DNA from 4 places in the Bradyrhizobium sp. BRP20 genome. Region 4 is predicted to be linked to each of the others. Evidence: predicted binding sites of a transcription regulator. Region 4 holds the regulator's gene; each other region holds the start of a gene.
The links. Region 4 encodes LexA, which represses DNA repair genes until DNA is damaged. Its sites were predicted from a motif close to TGTTCNNNNTGTGTTCNG; they were not measured.
Positions count from the first base shown of each region.

Region 1 (4,206 bases), on a different contig from region 4:
CTCGCTGCTCGAGCCGCTTTTGAAGAAGCTGAAGGGCAAGTCGGGGCGCAGCTCGGCCCCGCATCGCAAGGCGTCGTAGGCGCGGCTTATTTGAGCATGATCTCCGCGCAAACGCCTTCCGCGTTTGTCGCGAGGGAAAACCGCTTCACACTTTGCGCTGACGCGGCCCTTCGGGTCCGGATCATGCTCTAGGGCGGACTACCTGTCCGCCCGCTGCTGCTTTTTCGCCAGCAGCTGCTTCAGCGCCGCGACCTTGGCCGCGGCCTGGTCCGGCGGCAGATCTGCCTTGACGAGGATTTCGGCCTCGGCCTCGCGACCCTGCAATCCCAGCACGAGCGCCAGATTGGCGCGGACCCGCGCATCGTTCTGATTGCGCTGATGGGCGCGGCCGAGCACCTGTTCGGCCTTCGATAGATTATTCTGCAGCATGTAGGACAGGCCGAGATTGGACAGCACGGTCGGCTCGTTCGGCACGATCTTCAACGCCGCAGCGTAATATTGCTGGGCTTCCTCGTTGCGGCCGAGCTGGTCGAGCACAGCGCCCTGCGCCGACAGGATGCGCCAATCGGGATCCTCGGGCGAATGCGCCCGGCCGAGGACGTCGAAGGCCTGCTGGAAATTGCCGTTGTCGGCGAGCGCGCGGCCGTAGCCGGCGAGCAGTGCCTTGTTGCCAGGACGGGCGAGCACGGCCTGCTCCAGCACTGCGACCGCCTGCGCGCGCTGGCCGCTGCCACGCAGCGCCTTGCCGTATTCGAGAGCAATGGCGGGATCGCTCGGCTTGGCGCGATAACGCTCGCGAAGTGCGTCCATCTCCGGCGTGGGGTCGGCCTTGCTGTCGGACTTGCCGTCAAACTTGGCGGCGGACTCCCGCTTGCCGCCGAGCGCACCGGTGACGTCGTCGATGCCGGCCGTCTGACAGCCGCCGAGGGCGAGGATCAGGACGGCGGAACACAGATATCCCGCCGGGGATAAGGCGAGGAACGAACGCTTGGGCATACTCTGATCACTCGGCAACTGATCAGAGATGCTTACCCATTAACGCTAAAGTCCCGTTAAGGAGGCGCGCCTGTTGAGGTTCAGTCGACAAACTCGGCGCCGAATTCGCAGCCGATGCGCCAGCGCAGGCGGCATTGGCGGGAATAATCAGGCGCGAAGATGATGGTGAATTGCGGCGGCACTTCCAGAAATTCCGCCACCACCTTCACGCCGCCGTCCGAAATGTCCGTGATCGTGCAATCCCGCGGCAGCGAGCCCGCGCCAAAATGGATCTTGGCGAGTCGGCTGCACACCCGACGTTCGCTTCTCCGGCGATTTGCAAGCATTTGAACTGTTCACCCGTTAGACCACGGCCCATCCCGCAGCCCTAGGAGTAGCGGACATTCGTTGGAATGTGCTGAGGAGAGAAGGTGGCATTCGAGACGTAGTGTCGGGACCGCGTTTACGCCTGGTTAGGATTTGACCGGCCGCCAAGCGATTGTTCCCGTATTGTTCTTGCGGAAACGGCCGCGCTCTGCTACCCCTAATTGCAGCAATGGGCAGGCTGGTTCGGCATGGTTCAGCGGGTTTCTACCGTCGCCTTTGAGGGGATCGAGGCCCGTGCGGTCGACGTACAGGTGCAGGTCGCGCCCGGCCTGCCGGCCTTTGCTATCGTCGGCCTGCCGGACAAGGCGGTGTCGGAGGCGCGCGAGCGGGTGCGCTCGGCGCTGATCGCCTCAGGGCTGGCGCTGCCGGCGCGGCGGATCATCGTCAATCTGGCCCCGGCCGACCTCCCGAAGGAGGGCAGCCATTACGACCTGCCGATCGCGCTCGGGCTGATGGCCGCGATCGGCGCGATCCCGCCGGATGCGCTGACCGGCTTCACCGTGCTCGGCGAGCTCGGCCTCGACGGCTCGATCGCGCCGGTGGCCGGCGTCCTTCCCGCCGCGATCGGCGCCAATATGCGCGAGGAAGGTCTGATCTGCCCGGCGTCCTGCGGCTCCGAGGCGGCGTGGGCGAGCCCGGACATCCAGATCATTGCCGCACACTCGCTGATCCAGATCGCCAACCATTTCAAGGGCACCCAGGTGCTGTCGCGGCCGACGCCGAAGGTGCACGAGGCCGCCGCCTCGACCCTCGACCTGCGCGACATCAAGGGCCAGGAAAGCGCCAAGCGCGCACTCGAGATCGCGGCCGCCGGCGGGCACCACCTGCTCATGATCGGCGCGCCGGGCGCGGGCAAATCGATGCTGGCCGCGCGCCTGCCCTCGATCCTGCCGCCGCTGTCGCCGAGCGAGCTGCTCGAGGTCTCCATGATCGCCTCGGTCGCCGGCGAGATCGAAGGCGGCGCGCTGACGGCGCGGCGCCCGTTCCGCTCGCCACACCATTCCGCCAGCATGGCCGCGCTCACCGGCGGCGGCGCGCGCGCCAAGCCCGGCGAGATCTCGCTGGCACATCAGGGCGTGCTGTTCCTCGACGAATTGCCGGAGTTCGATCCGCGCGTGCTGGATTCGCTGCGCCAGCCGCTGGAGAACGGCGAGGTCGCGGTGTCGCGCGCCAATCATCGCGTCACCTACCCTGCCCGCTTCATGCTCGTCGCGGCGATGAATCCCTGCCGCTGCGGCAATGCGTTCGAGCCTGGCTATGCCTGCAAGCGCGGCCGCATCGACCGCTGCACCGGCGATTACCAGGCGCGCATCTCCGGTCCGCTGATGGACCGCATCGATCTGCGCATCGAGGTGCCGGCGGTGACCGCCGCCGACCTGATCCTGCCGCCGCCGTCGGAAGGATCAGCTGAGGTCGCCGCCCGCGTGGCGGCGGCGCGCGACATCCAGCTGGCGCGCTATGCGGATGCAGGCCTGCCCCATGTCCGCACCAATGCTGAAGCCCCCGCCTCCGTGCTGGAGGAGATCGCAAAGCCGGACGCGCAGGGCCAAAAACTGCTGCGCGACGCCGCGGAGACCATGCGCCTGTCGGCGCGCGGCTATCACCGCGTGCTGCGGGTGGCGCGCACGCTGGCCGACCTCGACCATGCCGACAAGATCGGCCGGCTGCACCTCGCCGAAGCGCTGTCGTACCGCGCACTCGCGGAGGATGTGCGCCAGCTGGCTTGATCATTCCGCGCATCAACCCGGCGGTAACGACTTTCCTTTACGCTCTGCAAACCATAAGGCCCGACGCGTTTCGGTTGTGAGTTCCCGGGGCCTAGCGAGTAGAGCGTCATGTTGCGTTTCAAGTTCCTGGCCTCGGCTGTTCCCCTGTTGGCGGCTGCGGTGTTCGCCCGCGCCGAGATCGGATCGGTGTCGCATCCCTGCATCGCGCTCGGCGACACATCGGTCGAGCTCACCTCGCTGTTCTGGACCGCCGGTGTGCATGTCGCCTTCACCGACGATCCCGCGCGGGCAACGGTGCGGGTTCAGATCACCGAGGATGCCGACGCCGCGGATTTTGCCGTGGTCGACGACGGCCTCGGCTCCGAGCCTGACACCTGCCAGGCCAGCCCTTCGACGCGTCTCGTCGCGATCGCCGCGCAGCCGGTCGACGGCGGCCAGGTGGTCTATCTCTCCAGCGAAGGACCGGCGGATTACCGCATCTATGTGCGCTCAAAGACGTTCTCGCCGCGCGAGGCGGCGGCGCTGATCGTCGGCGCCCGCGGCGGCCATGGCCGCTTCCAGGCGGCATCGCTTTAGAGCTTTGTGTTTGAGCATGATCTGATCGGAAAACCGCTGCACACTTTTCGCTAACGCGGCCCTTCGGGTCCGGATCATGCTCTGACCCGTTAACGTCTCGTCAACCCTGTTCGGAGGCGGCGCCACCGCCGCAATTTGTTCGCAAGGTCGGCGGGCCATCGTCGCACGCGGCGGCGGGGTTTCAGGCAAGGGTCGGTTGCGATGGGTCGGACGTTCCGGATCAAGGTGCGCATGCGTCGTTTCAGGCGACGGCATCCGAGGCTCGCTTTCGCGATCCGCTCCTTCATGATCTTCTCGGCGACGTTTGGCGGCGCCTATGGTTTCGTCTCCGGCAGCCGGTCGGACAATTCCGGCTACGATCCCCATACCTTTGCGATCGGTGCCAGCTTCCTGTTCGCGCTCGCCTGCCTCGGCCTTGCGACGCTGAGCATGCGTCTGCGCTTCGTCAATAAGCGGCTGCGGACGCTCGCCGCCCACAACGAAGCCTTGATCGACCGCAATTGGGAGCTGAAGGAAGCGGAAGAGCGCGCCCGCAGCCTGT
Region 1 covers NZ_JADYVY010000009.1:196,106-200,311, forward strand. The annotation lists gene I6F33_RS22195 (AAA family ATPase) at 1-79, shown strand, start outside; gene I6F33_RS22200 (tetratricopeptide repeat protein) at 199-996, opposite strand; gene I6F33_RS22205 (PilZ domain-containing protein) at 1,077-1,322, opposite strand; gene I6F33_RS22210 (YifB family Mg chelatase-like AAA ATPase) at 1,551-3,089, shown strand; gene I6F33_RS22215 (hypothetical protein) at 3,198-3,665, shown strand; gene I6F33_RS22220 (PAS domain-containing hybrid sensor histidine kinase/response regulator) at 3,867-4,206, shown strand, end outside.
Region 1: the regulator LexA is predicted to act here: its motif matches at 1,476-1,493, upstream of I6F33_RS22210 (YifB family Mg chelatase-like AAA ATPase).

Region 2 (4,206 bases), on a different contig from region 4:
CTGGCGCGGGAAGTCGATCATCGCGCGAAGAACGCGCTGGCGCTGGCGCAGTCGATCGTGCGCCTCACCCGGGCCGACGAGGTCAAGGCCTATGTCAACGCCGTCGAGGGGCGCATCAATGCGCTGGCGCGCGTGCACACCATCCTGTCGCTGTCGAGCTGGCAAGGCGCCGAGCTCTCCAGGCTGATCGACGAGGAGCTTGCGCCCTACTCGCTGGGCGACCAGATCAAATTGGCAGGGCCCGAAGTTCAGTTGCTGCCGGCGACGGCCCAGACGCTGGCGCTCGCACTGCACGAGCTCTTCACTAACTCGGCAAAGTACGGCGCGCTATCCACGCGAGCGGGGCGGCTCGCGATCGATTGGCAGGTCGACGAGGAGCTGCTCACGCTGAGCTGGGAGGAATCCGGCGGTCCCCTGGTCAAGACCCCGAAATCGCGCGGCTTCGGCACGCGAAGCCTGCTTGCGAGCATCGAGTCCCAGCTTGGCGGACAGGCGCAGTTCGATTGGCGCGCCGAGGGCCTGCTGTGCCGTCTTGAGGTGCCGTTGACACGCAAGACCGCGGCGGCTGCACCAAGCAAGTTCGACACCGCCGGCGCTGCCGAATTGCAACGCGCATCCGGTTAACCTGACGCTGCGCTGGTCATGCTCTGCGCCGTGCGCGGTTCGCGCGCGACGCGCCCCTCGAGCCAGGCTTCCGTTCGGGCGAGATCGCGCAGCGCCCTCGCGTAGCGGCGGGCCGCGCTCCGCTCCGCGCCAAGCGGAAGCTTGCGCGCCTTGCGCAGGATGTCCGCGGCCGCGTTGCGATAGGCCAGCGAGCGGTAAAGAAAGACGACCTTACCCATATCGATGTTCCCGTTTTGCTGGCGCCCATCTTGGCAAGCCCGGCATGAACGCCGGATGAAACGGGCGGTAACAATTCCTTCAGCGGAACGGAACCCGGCGATCACATGCGCGTTGGCGTGGCAGTTCGGGATGCCGTCCCATGCGCACCAAGAAGTCGTCTGAGCTGATCTCTGCCAGCGGCCTTATCAAGCTGATGACGCATGCAATGATGGGCGCAGCGCTCGGCCTCATTTTCAGCCTCACGCTCGTCCTGTCCAATCCAGCCGTCGCCAACCTGCTGAACAATGGCGGAAGCCAGGCCGCGATGGTCTTCGCCCTCACCTTGGTGACGACCTTCGCGATCGGCGCGACGCTCACCGGCGCCGTGTTCATCCTGGCCGAGGACAAGCAAACTTGAAGCGTGGAAGATACTTCGCCGGGAACTCCCTGCCGCGACGCGCGGTTTGTGCCTGCGTCAATTTAACTCAGGGAGTTTCCCCGCATGAAGACGACCAAGCTCGCTCTCGCCGTAATATTGGCAACCGGCCTTGCCGCCGCGCCGTTTGCCGCCCAGGCCAAATCGCACAAGACTAAGCATGGATCCTCGATGTCGTCGGCACAGACCACCGGCGCCAACACCAAGTCCTCCAAGGGCGCTGATCCGTCCGGCCAAGGCGGCGCCGGTCCCGGCTCTGATCAGGGCGGCACCATGACCAACAAGGGCGGCATGACCGACACCAAATAGGCGCTCCCTGGAATCATGAAGGGCTCCGCATTGCGGAGCCCTTTGTCTTCTATCTTTGGTTCGGCACTCGGCCTTCAGTATACGGCGCCAAGGATCTCAGCGGCGCTCGGCTGCGCGCGCGGAGTTGCCGCCTGTCTTCACGGCACGAAGCCGCACCCGGTCGCGGACGTTCGGCAGTACGTCGCTGCCGCCGGCAGCCTTCCATTCGGCGATCAAGAGATTGATCTTCCGGCGCAAGTCCATCTGCGCCAGGGCTCTCTCCGTGCAGTCGTGATCGCGCTTGACGAGGTCGCGCACCGACGCCTCGACGTCGGCCATCTCAAGCCTCAAGGCTCTGATTTTACGTCGAATTTCATTAATTCTGTTGTCCATGCCTTGTTAGAACAAAATAAGAACATATAGTCAAGTCACGATTTCAGGACGGAGACGCCAGATGCAGGTTCAAGGTAAATACGACGCCAGATTTTTCCTGGGCGAGCAGATGACGCGGGCGCAGGGTCTCAAGCTGAAGCGGCTCAGCGAAGAGGCCTACCAGCCCGGCCAATATGCGCGGGATCTGTCCTTCAGCGAGGCCGCCCGGCGCATCCAGGTGCTGGAAGCGGAGATCGAGCTGGCAAACTCCTTCTAGAGCATCGCATCGCGCTTTAGGCATGCGCCGTTCCACGCTCCCGGAACCATGGCTGTGCAGAATGGTTCTCCCCGCCGAGGGAGAATATGCATGGCACGCAAGGCAAAAAAGCGCCGCTACTCACGCAGCTCGGGAAGCGATGTCGCCACCGAGATGCGGCGTTACAAGAAGGGCACCGCGAAGAGCGGCCGTGGCGGGCGCGGCGGCCGCGTCAAGAACCGCAAGCAGGCCATCGCGATCGGACTGTCGAAGGCACGCAAGAAGGGCAAGAAGGTCCCGAAGAAGGCTTCGAAGCGCAAGAGCGCCAAGAAGACGTCCAAGAAAGCATCCAAGAAAACGTCCGCGACGTCGTCCAAGAAATCGTCGAACAAGAAATCATCGAAGCGCAAATCCAAGCGGTCGCGCTGACCCGCCTCAGATCATGCTCCCCGGCATGAAGCAGCGGATCGAAATCCCGAACGCAGTCTTGACCGGCCACACCATCGTGCGGCCGGCCCGGTTGGGCTCGGTGATGACGGCCTCATCCGGCACATCGATCCACTGTCCGTCGATGCGGACACGGTAGCGCCCGTTGTGCGACTCCCAGTCGAGATCGGCAAGGGCGAAACCGTCCGCGTCCGAGCAGCACGGACCGAGATGGCTGCGCAAACTGTCGAACCATGGCTTCAGAGGAGAATTCGCGTAGCGGCCGTCGTCGCGCCCGAGCGCGTTTCCCCCCGAGAGCACCAATGGCGCCACGAGCAGCGCACCCCTGAGCGAGAGCTTCAATCGATCCATGTCGGCACCGATCACTTGTGAACCACCGGCGAGTTCCACAAAGCGCCGGGAGGCTCGAAGTTCCACGCTTGCAACCCCTCTCAGCGGCGACGTTGGCGCAGAGCACCGAGGCGCCCTGCGAGTGTGATCAGCGAACACGGCTTTTTCGGACGCACCAGGTCATCATCCCTGCCGTTAACGAGAATGTGACCGGCCTGGTGCGGACGTGACGTGTGTGCAAAAGGCGGCCCGAAGGCCGCCTTCCTGGATTGGTAAGGGTCGAGTTGACGTTATGCGAGTGGCACCGCAACGAAGCGGGTGGCCTCCGCGCTTCTGACCTGAAGCAGCACGCTGCGCTTGCCCGACGATTTGGCCTGCGCCAGCTCGGAGCGCACCTCGCCGACATTGCTGACAGCCTTGCCGCCGACATTGAGGATGACGTCGCCGGTCCGGATGCCGCGTTGCGCGGCCGGGCCTTGCGGATCAACCTCGGTGACGACGACGCCGTTCTGGCCTGCGCCCTGAACGTCACCGGCGGGCGCCAGGCTGAGGCCGAGGCGCGGCGTGCCGGCACCCGGCTGTCCGCTGCCCTCGTCGGCATTGCCACTGCCATTGCCCTTGGCCTGCCGCTCGTTCGGCAACTCGCCGAGCGCCAGCGTCACCGTCTTGCTGTCGCCCTTGCGGAAGACATCGAGCTTCACGGACGTGCCCGGCGTCAAGCCGGCGATGGTGCGGGCGAGGTCGCGAGAGTCCTTGATCGTGGTGCCGTTGACGGCGGTGATGACATCGCCCGCCTGGATGCCGGCCTTCGCCGCCGGGCTGCCATCCTGCGGATTGTCGACGATCGCGCCGCGCGCCTCCTTGAGCCCGAGGCTGTCGGCGATATCCGACGTCACCGGCTGCACCTGCACGCCGAGCCAGCCCCGGGTGACCGCGCCCTTGTCCTTCAATTGCGCGACGACGAGCTTGGCGGTCGAAGCCGGGATATCGAAGCCGATGCCGACCGAGCCGCCCGAGGGCGAGAAGATCGCAGTGTTCACGCCGATCACGTTGCCGTTCATGTCGAAGGCCGGGCCGCCGGAATTACCCTTGTTGATCGGCGCGTCGATCTGGATGAAGTCGTCATAGGGACCGTTGCCGATGTCGCGGCCGCTGGCCGAGACGATGCCGGCGGTCACGGTGCCGCCAAGACCGAAGGGATTGCCGACCGCGACCACCCAGTCGCCAATGCGCGGCTTCTGGTCGGAGAACTTGA
Region 2 covers NZ_JADYVY010000007.1:30,360-34,565, reverse strand. The annotation lists gene I6F33_RS17940 (HWE histidine kinase domain-containing protein) at 1-624, shown strand, start outside; gene I6F33_RS17935 (hypothetical protein) at 621-842, opposite strand; gene I6F33_RS17930 (hypothetical protein) at 983-1,240, shown strand; gene I6F33_RS17925 (hypothetical protein) at 1,325-1,567, shown strand; gene I6F33_RS17920 (hypothetical protein) at 1,664-1,885, opposite strand; gene I6F33_RS17915 (DUF3072 domain-containing protein) at 2,001-2,195, shown strand; gene I6F33_RS17910 (DUF6496 domain-containing protein) at 2,286-2,603, shown strand; gene I6F33_RS17905 (hypothetical protein) at 2,610-2,972, opposite strand; gene I6F33_RS17900 (Do family serine endopeptidase) at 3,242-4,206, opposite strand, start outside.
Region 2: the regulator LexA is predicted to act here: its motif matches at 1,947-1,964, upstream of I6F33_RS17915 (DUF3072 domain-containing protein).

Region 3 (4,206 bases), on a different contig from region 4:
GTCACGGAAATAGCATAATACGGTTCTTTGCAGATTGACTACCGGTCCTGCATATTTTTCCCAAGAATGCCGGAGTGTTACGGCTTGGCGTCAATGCTTGGCGCTAAGGCTTGGGCACCTCCAGCCGGAATCTGGCAGCACCGCCCTGGCCGAGCGGTATTTCCAGCTCCGGCAGAATGGTCTTGAGCTCGCCGTGCAGCGTGTAGGGCGGGTTGACGATCAGGAGACCGGTGGAGGTGAGGGCGGCGCTGTCGGCTTGCGGCGCGACGCTGAATTCGAGGCGCAGGCATTTTCCAGGCGGCTTTGCTGCAGCTGCGAGCCGCGCCACGGCTTGTGCCAGCGTGTCGGTGGCGCGCCGGTTCTTGGCGGGATACCAGATTACGTAGATACCGGTCGGCCATTTCGCGAACGCTGCCGAGAAGGCTTCGCCGAGCCGCTCGAACTCGTCCTTGGCCTCGAAGGGCGGATCGATCAGCACGAGGCCACGCCGCTCCTTCGGCGGCACGAAGGCCGGCAGCGCCACCCAGCCGTCGAGATCGACCACGCGGGCCTGCTCGTCGCGGCGCAGCGCATCGATCAGCGCTTTGCGGGCCTTCGGCTCGAGCTCGCAGGCGACGAGCCGGTCCTGCGGCCTGAGCAGGCCGCGCGCGATCAACGGCGAGCCCGGATAGGCCTTGAGCTCCCCCTTTGGGTTGAAGGCGCGGACGATGTCGAGATAAGGCTTCGTCAGCGCTGCGCTCTCGTTCGACAGGCGCGCCTGCAGCAGCCGCGCGATGCCGGTCAGCCATTCGCCGCCGCGGCGCGCCTCGTCGCTGTCGAGATCGTAGAGGCCGGCGCCGGCATGGGTGTCGATGACGCGGAACGCTGCCGGCTTGTCCTGCAGATAAGTGAGGATGCGCGCCAGCACGATGTGCTTGATGACATCGGCGAAGCTGCCGGCGTGGAAGGCGTGGCGGTAGTTCATGGCGGAGAGGACTACGTTGTCTGGCGCGATCCTAACCCCTGTCATTGCGAGCGCAGCGAAGCAATCCAGAAATGCGTCCGCGGAGGCACTCTGGATTGCTTCGCTGCGCTCGCAATGACTGAGCTACCCGCCCCTGATCGGCGGCATCGTCACCTGGTCGCGGCGGCAGGCGCGGCGCTCGATCTCGTCGCAGGCGCGAAATTGCAGGTCCTTGCTGAGGCAGATGCGGACCTCGGACAGCCGTGTCCGGTTGCAGGTGACCGAGACGGCGGCATTGCTGAGACCCGGATTGGCCTTGATGAAGGCCTCCTCGACCTCCGCCGGCGCGACGGTCTTGGCCTGCGCCAGATCGAGATATTCGGCCGGAATCTTGATCGCAGCGCGCGCCTTGCGGATCATCTCGAAATAGCCGCGGCCCTCCAGCCCGGAGCAGGTGCCGTGCTTGTCCCATTCGTTGAAGATCAGGCCCGGCGCCGGCATCAAATCGAGCATCGAGGAGACGATGTTGCGGTTCAGCCGCGGCGCCGGGCGCTGGCAATACTCCGGAAAACCGTTCTCGTATTGCGGCCACAGCCCATGCACCACGAAGGCGTAGGGCCGTCCGCCGCATTGCATCTGGGACCGGCCGCCCCGTTCGGCGGCTTCCTCGCAGAACGAGGGCGACCACGACAGCGCCAGCACATAGAAATCGAACTCGCCCGGGGCGTTCTGCCGCTTGTCCTGTGCCTTCGCACCGCCCGCGAGGGTGGCCAACCCCGCAGCGAGGGTCAGTGAGATCATCAGGCGGGACAACGAATGCAATCTGGAGTGAAACATGACAACGCCCCTCAACTAGACTGTGCAATACAGCCTAGCAGGCAATGGGAACATTTCAAGAACAAAATTGGGGCAGCAGCCATCGACTGGCTGATCAGCCCGAATCCGCCGCTGTTGATCAGGGCTTGGCGGCGCGGCAGGCCGGATTGTAGGCCCAGTTGCGGTCGACGCCGACGACGCACCATTCGACACCGTTGCCGTAGGAGGCAAAGCCGCCATCCTCGATGATCGAGAAATGCACCTTGCGCGCCTTGCCGTCATTGAGCATGGCCTCGCCGGTGCAATAGCGCCGCGGAATGTTGTCGGACTGCCAGGGCCGGAACGCGGTCTCGCGAACGGCGGAGAAACCGGTGATCTGCAACGAAGAATTCCAGAACTTGGATTCCTTTTCGGCGAATTCGTGCACGATCCTCGGCAGAGCCCAGTCGCAAGGGGCGACGGCGCCGTCATAGCGCGGCCCGCTCAGCCAGAAATTCAGCTCCAGCGGATTGGCGGCCCTGGCCTCGCCGAGTGACAATGCTCCGAACATGAGGCCGAGCACGGCGGCGAAACGGAGCGATTTCTCGAAGGGGGCGCGCATGATCAATCCGGGCAGCTAAGGTCTTGCGAAGGCCGGACGGTGCCGCGAAGGTTGGAGGAGGTCAAGTGCAGCGCGGCAACACTTCGCAAGGACTTGACCAAGTGTCGCGGCCAACAGGGGTTCGGTTCTTTTCACGTGCGTCGCGGCACCGTAAACTGGCGCCAGCCAATTGGAGTGACGGGAATGCGAATCATTGCGGCCGCGGGCCTTCTTGCCAGCCTGGTTGTCTCAGGCATGATGGCGAGCCAGTCGGCGCGCGCCGATTACGTGCCGCCGTTCAAGGGCAACGACACCGGCGGCATCATCGCCTATTCGATGGCGACCCGGGTCGATGCGCGCCAGGTCGCGGTCGATCATTGCGCCCGCTACGGCAAGGTGGCGAAATTCCTGGCCGTGCAGGGCTATGAGGGCGGCTACATCTCGTTCTCGTGCCGCTGGGTGCCTTATGGCGCCGCCGACCGGCCGATCCGCACACTGTACTGAGGCGCTGTCGTAGGCGCCGCACCTCTCTCAGCCGGGAGCTTCCCTCATGACGCGCAAACTCGCTTTGCTCGGCTCGATGCTTTGCCTCGCGTTGTCGGCAGGCAGCGCCAGCGCCGACGAACTGCCGCTGCGCAAGGCCGGTCTTTGGGAGATGAAGCTTGTCACATCGGGCTCGCCCATGCCCGAGATGACCATGCAGCACTGCACCGACGAGACCGTCGACAAGGAGATGAGCAACAACGTCTCCCCGATGGCCAAGCAGATCTGCGCCAAGCAGGAGATCAAGAAGACCGCGACCGGCTATGTCAGCGATTCCGAGTGCAGCGTCGCCGGCGTCAGCACGACCTCGCATGCCGAGATCACCGGAGACTTCAACTCGGCCTACACGGTGAAGACGACCTCACACGCCAAAGGCGGCGTTGCTGGTGCGGCGGGGCGCGATAGCACGACGACGCTGCAAGCCAAGTGGCTCGGGGCCTGCAAGCCGGATCAGAAGCCCGGTGACATCGTCATGCCCGGCGGCTTCAAGATGAACACGCGCGACATGGACAAGCTGAAGGCGCTGCTGCCGAAGTAGGTGTGCTCTTTCCCTCTCCCCTTGTGGGAGAGGGTGGATCGCCGCAAAGCGGCGAGACGGGTGAGGGGTTTCTCTCCGCGAATTCAATGAGACTTGGACGCGCGGAGAGATACCCCTCATCCGGCGCTTCGCGCCCTTCTCCCGCAAGGGGAGAAGGGAAAACCGCACCTACACCGGTATCCGCACGCTCGCCCTCAATCCTCCCATCGGGCTGTCACCGAGCGTGATGTCGCCGCCGTGCGAGCGGGCGATGTCGCGGGCAATAGCGAGCCCCAGGCCGGTGCCGCCTTCGTCCTGGTTGCGGGCGTTGTCCAGCCGCAGGAACGGCTTGAATACCTCTTCGCGCAAGTGGGCGGGAATGCCGGGGCCGTCATCGTCGACGGTGACGGTCAAATAACGGTGATCGCGTTGGCCGGTGATGGCGATGTTCTTGCCGTAGCGCGCTGCGTTGGTGACGAGGTTGGCGAGGCAGCGCTTGAACGAAGCCGGCTTCACCGTCACCACGGGCAGGCCGTTGAAGGCGACGGTCGCGGTATGGCCGTGACGCTCGGCATCGCTGCGCAGCTCTTCGAGCGCCTGCGCCATGTCGGTCGGCTGCGACTGCTCGCCGAAATCGCCGCGGGCGAACGCAAGGTAATCCTCCAGCATCATCGACATTTCGTCGACGTCCTTGCGCATGCCTTCGAGCTCGGGACTGTCTCCGATCAGTGCCAGCTCGAGCTTGAAGCGGGTCAGGATGGTGCGCAGATCGTGGCTGACGCCGGCGAGCATCGCGGTGCGCTGCTC
Region 3 covers NZ_JADYVY010000010.1:224,287-228,492, reverse strand. The annotation lists gene I6F33_RS24030 (23S rRNA (adenine(2030)-N(6))-methyltransferase RlmJ) at 104-964, opposite strand; gene I6F33_RS24025 (ribonuclease T2) at 1,088-1,780, opposite strand; gene I6F33_RS24020 (hypothetical protein) at 1,899-2,360, opposite strand; gene I6F33_RS24015 (hypothetical protein) at 2,544-2,843, shown strand; gene I6F33_RS24010 (DUF3617 family protein) at 2,890-3,420, shown strand; gene I6F33_RS24005 (ATP-binding protein) at 3,589-4,206, opposite strand, start outside.
Region 3: the regulator LexA is predicted to act here: its motif matches at 1,827-1,844, upstream of I6F33_RS24025 (ribonuclease T2).

Region 4 (4,206 bases):
GGATCACAAATACCAGGCCAGCACGGCGTCAAGCCTTCCGTTGCCGATAACCGGCAGGGCCACCATTCGGCTCAGCCCGGCTGCGCAGGCTTCGGAGCCGGCGATCGAGCCGTCAGAGGTGAGATCGTCGTTGAGCGCGGGCATGCCGGCGGCCCAGGCGCCGCCGATGCTGCCTTCGCCCCTGGCGATGGACTGCGCCGCATAGCGTGCGGCGAGGTCGGTCTGCGCGCTGCAATCGCCGGCGCGAAAGACCAGCGCCGAACGGTCCTCGTTCGGGACCCAGATCTCGAAGCGTCGTGCAATCGGCGTTGCCTGCGCGGAGAGGAATGTCAGAACCCAGGTCTGGTCGGTACCGGTTCGGTAGGGCACGCCGACGCCGAGATTGATCCCGACCTTGGCGGCGTCCTCCCAGCGCAGGAAGCTCTTGGCGTCGTGCAAGTCCTTGATGATCAGCGGCAGGCCCGCCTTCCAGGTGCGTCCGGGCAGGCCGAAGCCGCGCGGAAATCTGGTGTGGCGGGAGTTGAATTCGAACATGTCCGCGGTGCCGTAATAGCCATCGACGAGCCCCATCTCATGCGAGAGATCAGGATCGTTGTGCCAGAGTTCGATCGCGCCGACATGCGCCTCGTCGTCGCCGCAGAACAGCACCAGCACGGCTTGCAGGAATTCGCCCGCGAACACCGGCACCGCCACGCCGCAGGTGAGGCTGGCCGCAGCGGCCTGATCGGTCCGCTTGAAATAGGAGTTGGCGAATTTCGTGAGGATGACGGGGTGGCCACAGGCCCAGGCCTTGCCTGGAAGTCCCTCGTCATATCCGAAGTGCAGCTCTTCGCTGACGGCTTTGAACGCGGACAGCCCATCGTCGTAGAGGCCGCCGCCGAATTCCAGCCGCATGCGCGTCCGGTCGGGTACCCAGAGTTCAACGACGCGAATGAAGGTCTTCATCGAGCGTGTCCGCCGCCTCAAACCACGACAGCATCGGTCATTTGGCTGCGGAGCGGACGTTCAAAATGCGGGCAGCACGGCCCAAACTTCGTGCGACGACGAGGCGCGGCGGTGGGCTCGCCGATCGAATGTCCTGAAACACAAACTTGCCGGGCTCGCCGGCCTCGGCCGGCGACGGCAATTTCAATCCCGGGCTCGGCCTGTCGGCCGAAGGGCGTCAGCCGATCGGCAGGCGCGTGATCGTGGGCCGCGTGTCGGCGACGATCTGCGGCTTGTGCTCGCGCTCGGGGGCTGCCTGCGTCACCGGCAATTGCAGCACGGTCGCGCGCTGGCCTTCGACGAGCTGCGTCACCAGCACGTATTTGCCGTCGGGGAATTCGATCGCGTCATGATGGCGATCGGGAATGTGCGGGTCGATCTTGCCGAACTTGCCGACGCGAGAGTTCACGGTGCGCGTCCAGATCCAGCGGTTGTCGTAGCGGACATTGTCGGCGAAAGCGAGCTCCGTCCCCGGCAGCAGACAGACCGCGACGGAGGGATCGGCTTCGGAAGCGAAACCGCGCGTCGAGGTGCCGCGGAAGGTTGTCGTGACGATCGTCTCGCCGACTTCGGCGGGGCGCGTCGCGACGGCATGCAGGCTGTAGTCACACATCGGGTGCTCCTCATGCTGGGATAGCGACCCGCGTCTCTTTCGAGGCGCAGGCCTCTATCAGAGTGGAAGCATACAACGCTCTGCTCGGTTATGGGCAAATCTGCGGCTCGCGTCCGCAGCGCGCGATCACATTATCTTTCCCGGATTCGATAGGAACAAACCTCGCGTCCTTGCATTCGGCCGGAGCTATCAGCACTGCCGGCACAACTCTACCGGTGAAGCAGAGCGAGATTGCTGCGCGCCTGCGCGGGCGAATGTCGCGCGGGAAGATGGACCGGACAGCCGGCGCAGAACCAGAGAAACCGTCCAGCCGGAGCGGACAAGTATCCGCTCCGATCCTGGATGCCGATGCCGATCGAAACGCGCGCGGCGCTTGATGTTTCCCGTATCAGTACTTCCGGTAAAGCCCGATCAGCTTGCCCTGGATCTTCACGCGGTTCGGCGGAAGAATGCGGACCTCGTAGGCGGCATTGGCGGGCTCGAGCGCGATCGAGGCGCCGCGGCGGCGGAAGCGCTTGAGCGTGGCCTCCTCGTCGTCGATCAATGCCACCACGATGTCGCCGGTATTTGCGGTCTCGTTGCGCTGGATCAGCGCCATGTCGCCGTCGAGGATGCCGGCCTCGACCATCGAATCGCCGCGCACTTCGAGCGCGTAGTGCTCGCCCGAGCCGAGCATGTCCGGCGGCACGCTGATGGTATGGCTGCGGGTCTGCAGCGCCTCGATCGGCGTGCCGGCGGCGATGCGGCCCATCACGGGCACCGCGACGGGGCGCTCGCCCTCGTCCGCGGGCGGGCTGGAGCTCGCGCGCACCTTGCCGAGATTGCCCTCGATCACGCTCGGGGTGAAGCCACGGCGATTGCCGGCGGCGGCCTGGAGCTCGGGCAGTTTGATCACCTCGATGGCACGGGCACGGTTGGGCAGGCGGCGAATGAAGCCGCGCTCCTCGAGCGCAGTGATCAGGCGATGGATGCCTGACTTCGAGCGCAGGTCGAGCGCATCCTTCATCTCGTCGAAGGACGGCGGCACGCCGCTTTCCTTCAGACGTTCGCTGATGAACCGCAGAAGCTCGTATTGTTTGCGCGTCAACATCTCGACCAAAGTCCCCCGGTTGATGTCGTTCGATTCCGACACGATGAAGTCGGCACTAAGCCGCTACATCCTCGAAACAAATCATGAACGGACACTATATGTTCGATATGTGTTCCGCAACTGCTTAATTTATGGTGAACGCGGCCAAGCTCGCGGAATGCGTGTGGCTGGGCGGCTCAGACGGGCAGCCGGAGCACCTCGCAAGGCGTGCCGGCCTCGGCCTTCGGCGCGAACGGTGCGCGCACCAGAAGTACCTGTGCCGCAGCGAGATTCGCAAGAAGGGAGGAGTCCTGATGGCTGACCGGAAGGGCGACGCGCGTGCCGTCGTCGCGCTCCTCCAGCCGCGCACGCAGATAGTCCTCGCGCTGGTCGTTGGCGGCGAGATCGCGGCCCAGCACGGCGCGCTCGCGCCGATGATGAATCGCTGAACGGCCCGACAGGGCGCGAATCAAGGGGACCATGAACAGGAAGGCGCACACGTAGGACGACACGGGATTGCCGGGCAGGCCAATCACGCGCATCGCGCCTATCCGACCGTGCATCATCGGCTTGCCCGGCCGGATCGCGATCTTCCAGAACGCCATCGCGATGCCTTCGCCCTTGAGCGCCTGCTGGACCAGGTCGTGGTCGCCGACCGAGGCACCGCCGGTCGTGATCAGGATGTCGGCGCCGCTCTCGCGCGCGCGGCGGATGCCGGCGGACGTCGCCTCCAGTGTATCGGCGGCAATTCCGAGGTCGATGGTCTCGGCGCCCTCGCTGCGGGCGAGCGCATGCAGGGCATAGCCGTTGGAATAGACGATCTGGCCGCGACCAGGCGTGGTGCCCGGCATCACGAGCTCGTCGCCGGTGGCGAGAACGGCAACCCTCGGGCGGCGGATGATGGCGAGATGCGGATGATTCATTCCGGCGGCAAGGGCGAGATCGCGCTCGGTGAGGCGGATTCCCTTGCGCAGCAGCACGTCGCCTTCGCGGAAGTCGACGCCTGCAGGGCGGATGTGCCGGCCGAAAATGGCGGCTTCCTTGATCGTCACATGTTTGCCGTCGGCAGCTGTGTCCTCCTGGATCACGACGGCATCGGCGCCGTCGGGAACGACGCCGCCGGTGAAGATCCGCACGGCTTCGCCGGGGCCGACGCTTCCCGCGAGCGGCCGGCCCGCCGCGACCTCGCCGACGACGGTCAACCTCGAATCGTTTGCCGCGTCGGCCGTGCGCACGGCATAGCCGTCCATCGCCGACATCGCCTCCGGCGGCTGCGTGCGCCGCGCCGCGACATCGCGGGCTAGCACACGATGGTAGGCCTCGTCGAGGCAAACCATCTGTTCAGCCAGCGGCTCGACGCCGGCCAACACCGCGGCAAGCGCGTCAGAAACCGGCATCAGGGCCACGGGCGAACTCCGCAACAAATCAGGACTGGGTCGGCAAGTTCTAGCCGAGCGGAGGAGCTGAAGCAAAAGGCCTCCCTTGCCAGCCAGGAACCACACTTCCTTTTGGTCTCGACCCGGCTTATCTTCTGCCAATG
Region 4 covers NZ_JADYVY010000006.1:207,531-211,736, forward strand. The annotation lists gene I6F33_RS16680 (GAF domain-containing protein) at 4-945, opposite strand; gene I6F33_RS16685 (hypothetical protein) at 1,163-1,597, opposite strand; gene lexA (transcriptional repressor LexA) at 1,986-2,687, opposite strand; gene glp (gephyrin-like molybdotransferase Glp) at 2,864-4,072, opposite strand; gene I6F33_RS16700 (hypothetical protein) at 4,204-4,206, shown strand, end outside.